Regions from separate parts of the Alteromonas sp. AWJ4_199 genome, predicted to be linked through region 3. Evidence: predicted binding sites of a transcription regulator. Region 3 holds the regulator's gene; each other region holds the start of a gene.
The links. The regulator FNR, encoded in region 3, switches genes on or off when oxygen is low (the NO sensors DNR and NnrR bind a similar motif). The targets are predictions, from matches to a motif close to TTGATCTAGATCAA.

Region 1 (4,288 bases), 230 kb from region 3:
TTGCGTCTATCTTTACTGCTTTTTACTTGCCACTCTAGGCGATTCAAGCGCTCTGGGTGCAATAACAACTCAAACGCAAAATTTGACGCCGAAGCGGCCGCAGAAACTGGGTCTAACATTAATCCCATTTTACCCTTAAAGTGCTCGCGGGTAATGTCGTCACCGTAGGCTGTAGGTGGAATAAGCGCGAGTACCGATTCAGGTATAGTAAGGTAATCCGCCGTAGTAGCAGTGATTAACTGCTGCATAGCGCGCTGCTGCACTGCGGGGGCGACAAATTGCTGCCCTTGCGTTTGGGTGTAATCGCCTTTGCGTTCATATTCGTAAACTAAGCCGCCTACTTGCTTTGCTACGGCTTCTAGCTGATAGCGATGTAACAAGTAAATGGGCACTAAAGCATTTTCGAGCGACGACAAGCTGCTGTTTGGGCTCAACGTATCTAAACCCAAATTGGCTAACGCCAGTTCGCGCACTTGTGAAATTTCATCGAAGGCATCTAGCGGGTTACTACCGTTTTCCCACATATGACCATTTGCTGACGCATGACGGCTACTGCGGGTATCTGGGTCTGATTTAAAGCTTAACCCTTCATTACGACCTTTAACGATAATTTTTGCCAAAGCTTCGGCTTCTTCTACGTCGCTGGCAAAGTCTTGATAGCCATACGCTACGGCGTGAATATCCCATGCGCCTATGCCTTTGTCATACGCGCCTTCAAGGCTAATTTTGCCGTTTTTAATGCTTATTTTAGGGTGAGGATAATCCATTACCGACGCACGGTTATTTTCACTTGCCGCAAAGTTGTGCGCTATGCCTAGTGTGTGCCCTACTTCGTGAGCAGAAAGCTGCCTAATGCGATCCAGCGCCATTTCTTGCTGCAAAGTGGTGTCGGTGTTGCCGTCTTTAAATGGGCTGGTTAGGCCAAGGGCAATTAAATAATCTTGCCTTACACGCAGCGAACCTAAAGTAACGTGACCTTTGATAATTTCCCCCGTACGCGGGTCGACAACCGACGAACCGTACGACCAGCCCCGCGTTGCGCGATGTACCCAGTTAATAACGTTGTAGCGCACGTCCATAGGGTCGGCACCTTCAGGCAATACTTTTACCTGAAACGCGTCTTTGTAGCCTGCAGCTTCATAGGCTTGGTTCCACCAGCTTGCTCCCTCTTTAAGCGCGGTCATCACCGGCTCTGGGATACCTGGGTCTAGGTAATACACAATTGGCTCCACTGCTTCGCTCATTGCTGCATGGGGCGTTTTCTTGTTTAAGCGATGGCGGGTAATAAAACGCTGCTCAGTAGGTTCACTAATAGGTGTTGAGTAATCGAAATAGCTAAATTTCCAATAGCCTGAATATGGGTGGTACTCCCTAGGCGTATAGTTGTCGTCAGGCAGTGCCACAAAGGAATGATGTAAGTGCACCGACACGCTTTCTGGGTCGGGGGTAACTTGCTGAACGTATTCACCCGGCTTTTTGCCAGCAAAAGTGACTAACGCTTCTAGCTCAGTGTTCTTTTCAAAGGCTTTGGTTTTAGGTAAGTACACCCCGCTTCGCATTTTATCTACGCTAAAGCTACCTTGATTGGTGCGCGCCATGCGGTTAACGATACCGTGAATATCACTTAATAAAAAAGGCGTGTAATCTATAAGGCTGGCGTTATCGCTTTTCGCTACCAGCATAAAACCTGCAATAACCGAATCGGCAAACGCTTCATCAATGCTTTGCTTTTCAGCGTCGCTGCCGTGGGCCGCTCGATATTTGGTGTTATGCTGCTTTAATAAAACCTTGTTACCAAACTTTTCGAAGCTTACCAAACGGGTTTCGCCAAGCTGTCCGCGATCGAGGCCAATGTCGTTCGAGCCTACACCGTAGGGCAAGCTGCTTTGAAACAAATATTCGGCGTTACCTGTTGGCACCGCTAAATACACTTTGTCACTTTCATCGTCATAGTAAACAGGAATTAGACCGTCTTTTTTGGTCATATCGCTAGTGAATTCACCAATGCTTGGCAGCGCGGCCCAAGCTGAAGACGTAGACACAACAAATAATACCGTAATCGCAATAACCGATTTGCCGGAGGCTTTTATTTGTCGCGCCGCTTTATGAAAAATGTTCAATTGCAGCATGCAGTTAGTCCTTATTATTGTGAATTTCTAGCCTACCCTACCTGGCGGCTTTTGCCCATGGTGATTCGTCGTTTTAGTGCGTCAATTAAGGTGATTGATTATTTTGCTATAAGTTCTCACTACATTTGTCTTAGTGCAATTGCCTTGCTGCTCAGTCTAATATGCAGAAATAATTTGATCTCCATCAACCCCTTGCCTGATTTGCCTTGAGGGCCTCACGGTGTACTTATAGAATCCGCCGCCTTGTTAAAGGCGTCTAGTAGCGGTTTTTATATATGACTTCAAACACTTCTTCTCGTAACAGCTCTTCAATTCAATGCGAAGATTCAGCGTTAAAACTTTCCGACCAAACGTTTAACGCACCAGAATTACTTGCTCCGGCAGGTAGCTTGCGCAATATGCGTTACGCTTTTGCCTATGGAGCAGACGCTGTTTATGCTGGTCAACCCCGCTACTCGCTACGCGTGAGAAATAACGAATTTAGCCTCGAAAACTTAGCGATAGGTATAGAAGAAGCGCATGCCCTAGGCAAGAAATTCTACGTGGTGAGCAATATTGCCCCTCACAACAGCAAGCTTGGCACTTACCTTAATGATATTGCGCCGGTAATTACTATGAAACCTGACGCGCTAATTATGTCAGATCCCGGACTAATTATGATGGTGCGCGATGCATTCCCTCACATGCCAATTCATTTAAGTGTTCAGGCCAATGCTGTGAACTACGCCACGGTGAAGTTTTGGCAGAAACAAGGCATTGAGCGCGTTATTTTATCGAGAGAACTTTCACTTGAGGAAATTGAAACAATCCGCGAGCAAGTGCCAGACATGGAATTAGAAGTGTTTGTTCATGGCGCACTTTGCATGGCGTACTCCGGGCGCTGTTTATTGTCTGGCTACATGAATAAACGAGATCCTAATCAAGGCACTTGTACCAATGCTTGTCGTTGGTCTTATGATGTTAAGGCGGGAAGCGAAAACGAAATCGGTGATATCGTTCAAGCCACCGAAATTGATAAAGCCGTTTCGGCACCTCAAACGGTCATTCCCACCCTTGGTGAAGGCGCGCCAACTACTCATGCATTTATGTTAGAGGAAAAAGAAAAGCCCGGCGAATTGATGCCTGCCTTTGAAGACGAACATGGCACTTATATTATGAATTCAAAAGACTTGCGTGCCGTTCAGCATGTCGACCGTCTAACCAAAATGGGCGTGCATAGCTTAAAAATAGAAGGCCGCACAAAATCACACTACTACTGCGCTCGAACAGCGCAAGTTTATCGCAAAGCCATTGACGACGCAGTAGCAGGTAAACCCTTCGACAACTCGTTAATGGGAAGCTTGGAAACCTTGGCTCATCGAGGTTATACGGAAGGTTTCCTGCGTCGTCACTCACACCAAACGTATCAGAACTACGAATACGGGCATTCTGTCAGCGATAAACAGCAATTTGTTGGTGAAGTGCTAGGCCGCTGCGACGAAACTGGTTTTGCGATTATAGATGTTAAGAACAAATTCTGTGTAGGGGACTCGCTAGAACTGATGACACCAAGCAGAAACATTACCTTTGCGCTTAATGAAATGCTGGATAAGAAAAATCTTTATATTAGCGATGCCAAAGGTTCAGGGCACCAAGTTAGAATACCTCTACCTTGCGATGTAGACCTAGATTTTGCTCTACTGCTACGAAATCTGGATGAAGGCGTTGATACTCGTAACCCATTTCGCAAACCGGATAGTGCCGTAAAAAAACAGAGCATGAGCGAGGTATAATTCATGGCACTGCTTATTCTAGATAGCTGCATTAATTGCGATATGTGCGAACCTGAGTGCCCTAATTCAGCAATTAGCATGGGAAATAACGTGTACGAAATAGATGCTAATCGTTGTACCGAATGCGTGGGGCATTACGATGCCCCTACCTGCGTGGCAGTGTGCCCTATAGATGTCGTTAAACCAGACCCGAACAAGAAAGAAACGTTAGATGAGTTAGCTGAGAAATTTATACGTTTAACTACTTAGCAACGATGTAAGCCAACAGGTTAAACATACTATTCAAAGAATTTTCTTGAATCCTACTCAAGAGTGATCCCTAATTGCAGTACTGTTTGAACTGGCACAACTAATAAGGGTTTTGTTTTGAAGTTTGCCTCTCGTGCT
Region 2 (4,288 bases), 2.3 Mb from region 3:
TCAATTATTAAGTTAACCGGAGTTTTATGCGTCTTCTTATCTCTTTTATGTGTGTTGTTGTCTTTGCTTTGCCTACAAAAGCCCGTGAGTTGGATGTGGTTGTTGGCTGGAACAAGCCACCGTATGTTATTTCTCAAGAACACAGCGGTTTTGAAATTGATTTGGTAAGAGCCATTTTAGCGGAAATGGGACATACGCTTTCGCCCATCTACGTTCCTTTTGGGCGAACTGCGCGGCTCTTAGAAGATAGCGCTGTGGATATAGGCCTGACACAAAGCGCTGCGCACGATGTAGATGATTCTATCCTTTCCGAACCATACATTATTTATCAAAATGTTGTTGTGACAAAAACGCAAAATAACTTTGATATCAGCGAAGTCGGTAATCTCAAGGGCAAACGTGTCATTGGGTTTCAAACGGCGCAATCGGTATTAGGTGAAGAGTTCAAGCAAGCATTAGCACTAGAGCCAATGTATATGGAAATGGCAAGGCAAGACCGTCAGGTCGATATGCTCATGGCCGACCACGTGGACGCGATTGTTCTAGATAGAAACATTTTCAACTACTTCAAGTCTCAAAATAGCGCCTATGTTGAAGAGGAAACCGTATTCCACGAGTTGTTTCCTATCTCAATATATTGCGCGGCTATACCCAACCCAAAGCTGAGAGCAGAGTTTAATTCAGCCCTTCATCGCTTTATTGCAGATGGTCGGTATCAATTACTGCTCGATGAATATCAGCTTGATAATCTGCTTCACAAGCTGCCAAAGGCGTCCGCCAAACTGTAAATACGTATTTTATCGTGTAGACAGTGAACCATTTTTGTTTCAACGTATATCAAACTAGCAATACGTTTATGTCCGTCACTTTTTACCTAACCGTAGATAAGGGATGATGGTAAAAAGGTCATGGCATAAGAACGTTTTCATAAAAACAATGCGTTAAGGAAAGCTCTATGTTGAAACAGTGGTATTTACTGGCTGTAACCTTGCTGTGCACCGCCTGTGTGTCGCAAGCGCACCGTGAAGATAGCGATAATAAAAAGTGGCTAGATGAGCCAGCATACCTGCAGGCTCAAGCTATCGCTAATGGCGATACTACATCGGCAGAGCTTGTGAGCGGGTATTTAGCTCGAATTAATGAGTTAGATGAAAAGACAAATAGCGTTTTAGCACTAAACCCCAATGCATTAGCAGACGCTAATTCAATTGATAAACAATTTGCCAGTGGAGCGGAATTAGGCCCGTTAGCCGGTATCCCTGTACTTTTAAAAGACAATATAGAGAGCGCAGAAATGCCCACAACGGCAGGCTCTATGGCGCTTATTAATAACGACACCGGACGAGACGCCCCCATTGTGGCGAAGCTAAAAGCAGCGGGCGCGATCATTCTTGGCAAGACTAACCTGTCCGAGTGGGCAAATTTTCGTTCTGAATCATCGATAAGCGGTTGGAGTGCAGTAGGGGGACTAACCCGTAACCCTCACATATTATCGAGAAGCGCATGCGGTTCATCGTCTGGCTCGGGCGCAGCAATGTCACTTAGATTAGCGTCACTTGCCGTAGGTACTGAAACCAATGGCTCTATAATCTGCCCGGCATCTATTAACGGTGTAGTGGGCTTTAAGCCAACCGTTGGTTTACTTTCAAGAACGCACATTGTACCCATTTCATTCAGCCAAGATACGGCTGGACCCATGACATCCAACGTTCAAGACGCATGGCTGATGACAGCGGTAATGGCGGGCGAAGATGCAAGTGATAGTGCTACTGAAAACACAGCTTCCCATCGACCTGACATGCCTTCATCGGAAATGTTGGCAACAGATTTAAAAGGCAAGCGCATTGGCGTTGTCAGGTATCGTCAAGGTGATAACCCTCATGTACTTGACGTCTACGAAAGCGCGCTAAATCAGTTGAAAGCATCGGGTGCTACGCTGGTGGATATTAGTGATTTTTCACAGCCTGATTCATTTTGGGCCGACTCTTACAATGTTTTACTCAGCGAATTCCATCACAGCATCAACGAATATTTGTCGGGATCGCCAGCAGAGATCCCCGTAAGAAATTTATCTGAGCTTATCGCTTTTAACAACCAAACCGAGCGAGAGCTAGCGTTATTCAACCAAGATATTTTTGAAAAGTCGCTAGACGCGGCGCCTATTGATAGCGAAGCGTATCACAGCGCCCTAAGTCTTATTCAAGATACAGCGGGCAAAAATGGTATTGACGCATTGCTAGCAAAACACAATGTCGATGTATTAGTTGCACCTTCAAATAGCCCTTCATTTTTAATTGACGGTGTGTATGGCGATCATTCGCCAGCGGGTTTCATTGGTATAGGCTATCTAGCCGCTGTAGCGGGGTATCCACATCTCACAGTACCGGCGGGTGAAGTGAAAGGCCTTCCAGTAGGCATTAGCTTTATCGGAGGTAAGTGGCAGGATGAAAATGTGCTGAAAATAGGTAAAGTCTTTGAAGCTAAACATGGCTTTTTCATTAAGCCCGGCCTTTTACCTACACGTTTTGATGATCCGAGCTTAAAGGGCATCCAGAATGGACTAAATGAGAGCCGCTAGATAAAAGCACGTGGTTTGAATGTGTAGTCCGTTAAGCAGTATTGAAACTAAAAAGCCCCCGATACTTATCGGGGGCTTTTTCTATTTATGTATGCTGTTTATGTAGCTGCGAGTGATGGTTTAGCCTGGCTTTTTAACCCACGCGCTACACCAGCCATCAGCGTTAACCAGCTTGTTAGGGAAAATGTTACAAGGGCGATATTGTTCGCCATCGGCTCCCTGCACGTACATGCAGTTTGCACATTTTGCACCTTCAACGGTTGAAGACGGTGTGTAGTTTAATGCTTTCGCAGTTGGGTCATCAGCGCTCAATTGTTCTTGAGCTTGTGCACGTAACGCTACACCACCTAATGTAAGACCGATAACTGTAGAGCCAGACAGTTTTAAAAAGTCACGGCGGTTTACAGATTTCATAACATTCTCCTTAAGAGATAGAAACGATAATGATTCTTTTTTATTCAGTGTCTTAAACGCAAAAACCTGCCCAAAGAGGCAGGTTTTGTGTAATGTTTAAATACTATCTCTTTTTGAAAAAAGATCGAATGAAATGTCTTATTTTCACTTGATCTAGATTAAATAAACTTCAGAGTAATAATACCCGATAGTAATTATCAGACCCTTCTATCTGCTACAAGTTCATTTTTTAGCTAGGGGGACTCCGGGTTTGGCGTAGGCAAACTGTGCAACACGCTTAGTGCTATGATAGCTATCTAATCCAGAAATACAGGCAGTGTTTGCTTTTTCTATATCGGCGTATCCGTCTTCATCAATAATGCTCTCTGGCATATGAAGCTCTTGAATCTCTCCAATAACCATTTCGGTTTCGTTAAGCAGTTTTAAATGTTGCGCCACCTTTAAGCCCATCTTGATTTCACTTTCTTTAACAAACGGCGCACTAAATGACTCGCTAAACAGCGGTGTTAAACCCACTGCTTCAAATTCGCTTTCATCAGGGACATAACGGGCAGATGTTTGGTGTGCTTTATCGACCCAATCAGTCGACACGTGATTTAGCGTATAAAAGCCCTGTTGCTTTATATTGCTAAGGGTATCTCTTACCACAGTATGTGGGCGCATGATCATGCCTATAAGTGGTGGGTTAGCACCGACATGAACGATAGAGCTTACAATGGCTAAATTGTTGGTGTTCCCGTTTGTGGTACCCACCAAAGTAGCCGACTTAAAGCCAGATAAACTGTTGACTAGATTAGCTCGGTATCGCTGAGCAAGTTCGTCAATATCGCTGCGTGTAAACTGCTTAGTCATTTTCTCGTTCTGCCTCAATTTGAATGTCGTCACCATGCTGATACGTGGTCAACTCTATGGGTTGGCAGCACACCTGACAGTCGAGTACTTGGACTTGACCCACATCGTTAACTTCATCTATTTCAACGTCGTTAGGCGCCATACAGTAAGGGCAGGAGAAGCCCATGGAACGGGTTAAGCTCATATTTCATTGCCTTATTAATCATGAATAGTGTTTATTACGTAATGCTAAGACGAGTGGATTTTCTTTAGCAAAATACCCCGTTGTTTATGAAAAGAACGCGCCGAGGCAATCGCAATAGCCATTATTAAATGAAAGTCTTGATGATGAGCCCTAATAAACAGCAGTAAGGTGAATGAATAGAGGTGATGGTGTGGCAAATAAAGTAGGAAACTGCCCGTGTTGTAATAGAGAAACGCGCCTGACTTATCATCACCTTATCC
Region 3 (4,288 bases):
GATGCGCTTGAGCAAATCACTGGCATTGACACTATCGCACTGGATAAAACCGGTACGCTGACACAAGGCAAATTTACCATTTCAAATGCCTGGTATGCTGACGGTGTAGACAGTGACAGTGCACTTTCAATTGCCCGTGCTCTAGAGTCGCGCTCTGAGCACCCTATTGCAAAAGCCTTTAGCCCAAATAAAACCCTTGGCGGTAGTAACGTCCATGGTACGGATAATTCCTCCAGCAGACCTACTATCCACAATGTGGTTAATTTTAGCGTGACGCCAGGAGGCGGCATCAGCGGTGAAATTAACGACACCTTGTTTTCAATGGGCTCTGCCCAATTTTGTGTCCACGAATCACAACAAAATCTTCTTAAGGATTATCCGTCAGCCAATGTCTTTCTCACGGTGAAGGGCCGTATTATGGCGGCGTTTGAGGTAAGCGACACGTTGCGAGAGGATACTCAAGAAACCTTAAATATTCTGGCAAAAAGTCACACCCTTGCAGTATTAAGTGGCGATACACAACAAAACGTGGACGCTCTTACCGCTTCCTTGCCAATATCAACAGCTAAAGGTGGGCTCACACCAGAGCAGAAATACGATGCTGTACAGGCTATGCAGCAATCTGGCGCGAAAGTGATGATGATGGGTGACGGTATTAACGACGCGCCCGTTCTTGCCAGCGCTGATGTGGCAATTGCAGTGGGTAATGCCACAGACGTGGCTAAAACTGCTGCTGATGTCATATTACTTGGCGATCAGCTACTTTCTGTACCTGAACTGATTAAAACCGCTCACCAAGTGAAGCAAAAAATTAGACAAAATATAGGATGGTCGGTAGGTTACAACGTTTTGATTCTGCCTTTCGCCGTGTCTGGCCTACTTTCACCGTGGATGGCTGTTGTTGGTATGTCGTTAAGCAGTATTATTGTAGTCACAAACTCAACGCGACTTTTGAGCAAATAGCATGAGTATTATTTACGTATTAATTCCAATCGCCATTATCATAGTCGCTGTCGCTATCGTGATATTCTTTTGGGCGGTGAAAACTAATCAATTCGAGGATCTAGACCGTCAGGGGTACAGTATTCTATTTGACGATGACCTTCCGCCAGAAGAAAAAAAGCTAGCTGAGCAACGCAAGCAACTTCAAGACAATAAAGTAGACAAAAGCCAAGCGCCAAATGGAAGGGATTAACTACTTCTCTGCCTTTCTTATCGGCTTAGCCGGCGGAGTTCACTGTGTGGGAATGTGCGGTGGAATTGTCGCTGCGCTAAGGATGGTATCGCCTAAAGGCGCTTCAGCACTACCCTATACCCTTGCCTATAACATGGGACGTATAGTGAGCTACACCATCGCCGGAGCAATAACCGGGGCGCTTGGCAAAATAGCAGCCGACTACGTGCCCCTTGCCAACTATGCCCTATCCTTGCTAAGCGGCCTTATGCTGTTGTTGCTGGCCTGTTATTTAGGCAAATGGTGGACGGGTTTAACGGTGTTGGAAAACGCAGGAAAAGGTTTATTTTCCAAACTGCAGCCATTATCTAAGCGTTTTTTACCTTTTAAAACCCCTTTTAGCGCTATTCCCTATGGTTTTATTTGGGGTTGGCTTCCTTGCGGGTTGGTGTATTCCACACTTACCTGGTCTCTCGCGGCGGGGAATGCGCTAGAAGGCGCTGGCATTATGTTCTTCTTCGGTTTAGGTACATTACCCACCTTGCTCGCCGCAAGCGCTGGTAGCCAGTATATAGTTCGATGTTTTCAACATAACCATGTTAAACAAATTATTGCAGGAATAATGGCCATATATGCCGCTTATCTTATTCATAGCGCAATCGTTTAAAAATGGGTGTATTATTGTCGGGTATTCTTTTACAGAGCGTGCATTATGAGCAAAGGAAGCCAATTTTCTATTCACTGTCAAAACTGTAGTTTCAGTCACCTGTGTTTACCGGTGGCGTTAAACAAAACAGAAATCGAATCTCTTGACGATATTATTGAACGCAAGAAGCCGCTTCATAAAGGTGACACTCTGATTCAAACTGGTGATAAATTCCGTTCTCTATTTGCAGTGAGAACCGGTTCATTCAAATCATTTGTGACTAATACCGAAGGTGAAGAACAGATTACCGGTTTCCACTTTCCTGGTGACATTATCGGTTTCGATGCATTAAGAGAGAACAAACACCAAAGCTACACCTCTGCGCTAGAAACAGCCATGGTGTGTGAGCTTCCCTACGAGACTCTCGACGAAATGTCAGTGCAATTTCCAAAGCTGCGCCACCAGATCATGAGCTTCATGAGCGCTGAAATAAAACAAGATCACGACATGATCATGCTTTTAAACAAGCGTACTGCAGAAGAGCGTTTATTATATTTTATCTCACATCTTTCTCAGCGCTTTGAGGAACGCGGCTTTTCCCATAGAGAATTCCACTTAACCATGACGCGCAACGAAATTGGAAACTATTTAGGCTTAACGATAGAAACCATTAGCCGTTTACTGAGCCGTTTTCAGAAGGAAAACATTATCAAGGTTGACGGTAAATTGATCTCTATTTTGGATTTTGATCGGTTAAATACCAAGTTAGAGGCGTTAAATGGCCCTAGCGTAGTCTGTAACGGTTAATTTATTCTTCTGGTATCTTTAGCGCGCTACATGCGCGCTTTTTAGTTTTAACCTTTAAAGTTTCACTGTATTCCCTCACTGGGTTACACGATATCCATCCATTGGGCGTTAAAGCTCCCGTAACATTTGAATTGGCCCTTTTTTTATCAACGAATTATTTAATCCTTGATCGAAAACAACTCACGTTTTTCTAAATGTCGTTTATAGTTAATGTAAACGGTTTTGAAACAATATCGATGTCGACAGCCATACAAAGCTTTGTAGTTGAGGAGACGTTATGATTGAGTGTAAACGAATTCTTGCCGTGGTGGACGCGGAACGTGACAACCAGCCTGCCCTAAGCCGTGCCTATGAACTTGCGTCAAAAACCGGCGCCACGGTTACCGCTATGATGGTGGTATATGATTTGTCTTACGATATGACAACCATGCTTAGCCCCGACGAACGTGAATCAATGCGCGATGCCGTTACAAAAGAGCACGCCAAATGGTTATCTGCCCAGCTAAAAGAACAAGGCTTTTCAGAGACCGATATTGTGGTTGAGTGGAATAACCGTACTTATGAGTCGATTATTTATTACGCCCTTAATAACCAAATCGACTTAGTGGTAAAAGCCACTAAAAAACATGACGACCTTGCCTCAGTGATCTTTACCCCTACAGACTGGCATCTAATGCGCAAGTGCCCACGCCCTGTACTGCTCGTTAAAGAACACGACTGGCCAGAAGGCGGTGAAATTATAGCTGCAGTAAACGTAGGCAGCGAAGATGACGAGCATGCTGCGTTAAACGACAAGCTTACGATCATCGCTAACGATTATGCTTCTTTGTTGAAAGGTAACGTTAATTTAGTGAATAGCTACCCTACAACTCCACTTAACATTGCCATTGAAGTGCCAGAGTTTGACCCTGATACATATCACGATGCGGTAAAAAATCATCATATGAAAGAAATGCGTAGTCACGCGCTGAAATATGGTATTGCAGAAAATAAATGTGTGGTGAAAGAAGGCTTGCCTGAAAAAGTTATCCCGCAAGTGGCTAAAACACTCGATGCCGAGTTAGTTGTAATAGGCACCGTGGGACGGGTTGGTATTTCGGCGGCGCTTATTGGCAATACTGCCGAGCACGTTATTGATGAACTAAATTGTGACGTACTTGCGATTAAGCCAGATGGGTTTGGATCACCGATAACCGTGTAGTTAACGACTTAATTGCGCTTAAATACCAAGACACTTGGTGGCGACAAATGGCGAATCGGCGATGGGCGTTAAAAAACCTGCGCATTTAGCGGTTAATTCCGAGAGTTAATCATACACGCTTAAATCAGTACTTAACGCTTCTCGATAAATTTAACAACACAGCCATAGTCTCGAAAAGGCGCTTTAATGTATAATGGCGCCTTTATCACAAACCAAGCTAGTTAATTATGAGTTTAGGCACAAGCAGTGCTGATGCGCCGACGTTAAACGCCGCGCAAAGTAAGCAAAAGTACAACTTCAACAAACTTCAGAAACGACTTCGTCGCAACGTGGGTAAGGCCATTGGCGATTTCGGTATGATTGAAAACAACGACAAGGTTATGGTGTGTTTATCGGGCGGTAAAGACAGCTATACCATGCTTGATATTTTATTGTTTTTAAAGAAGATTGCGCCTATTCA

Region 1: a site for FNR is predicted at 2,304-2,317, ahead of trhP (prephenate-dependent tRNA uridine(34) hydroxylase TrhP). Genes of this name have one in related genera too.
Region 2: a site for FNR is predicted at 3,141-3,154, ahead of ACXAER_RS10865 (high-potential iron-sulfur protein). Genes of this name have one in related genera too.

Annotation. Positions count from the first base shown of each region.
Region 1 is NZ_JBSWUR010000001.1:443,235-447,522, forward strand. Features, by position in the region: gene ACXAER_RS02030 (zinc-dependent metalloprotease) at 1-2,129, opposite strand, end outside; gene trhP (prephenate-dependent tRNA uridine(34) hydroxylase TrhP) at 2,405-3,901, shown strand; gene ACXAER_RS02040 (YfhL family 4Fe-4S dicluster ferredoxin) at 3,905-4,150, shown strand; gene ACXAER_RS02045 (aminotransferase class I/II-fold pyridoxal phosphate-dependent enzyme) at 4,268-4,288, shown strand, end outside.
Region 2 is NZ_JBSWUR010000001.1:2,474,503-2,478,790, forward strand. Features, by position in the region: gene ACXAER_RS10855 (substrate-binding periplasmic protein) at 27-788, shown strand; gene ACXAER_RS10860 (amidase) at 956-2,578, shown strand; gene ACXAER_RS10865 (high-potential iron-sulfur protein) at 2,699-2,992, opposite strand; gene ACXAER_RS10870 (flavin reductase family protein) at 3,215-3,844, opposite strand; gene ACXAER_RS10875 (zinc ribbon domain-containing protein) at 3,837-4,028, opposite strand; gene ACXAER_RS10880 (hypothetical protein) at 4,219-4,288, shown strand, end outside.
Region 3 is NZ_JBSWUR010000001.1:213,507-217,794, forward strand. Features, by position in the region: gene ACXAER_RS00890 (heavy metal translocating P-type ATPase) at 1-963, shown strand, start outside; gene ccoS (cbb3-type cytochrome oxidase assembly protein CcoS) at 965-1,195, shown strand; gene ACXAER_RS00900 (sulfite exporter TauE/SafE family protein) at 1,182-1,841, shown strand; gene fnr (fumarate/nitrate reduction transcriptional regulator Fnr) at 1,887-2,627, shown strand; gene uspE (universal stress protein UspE) at 2,905-3,828, shown strand; gene ttcA (tRNA 2-thiocytidine(32) synthetase TtcA) at 4,056-4,288, shown strand, end outside.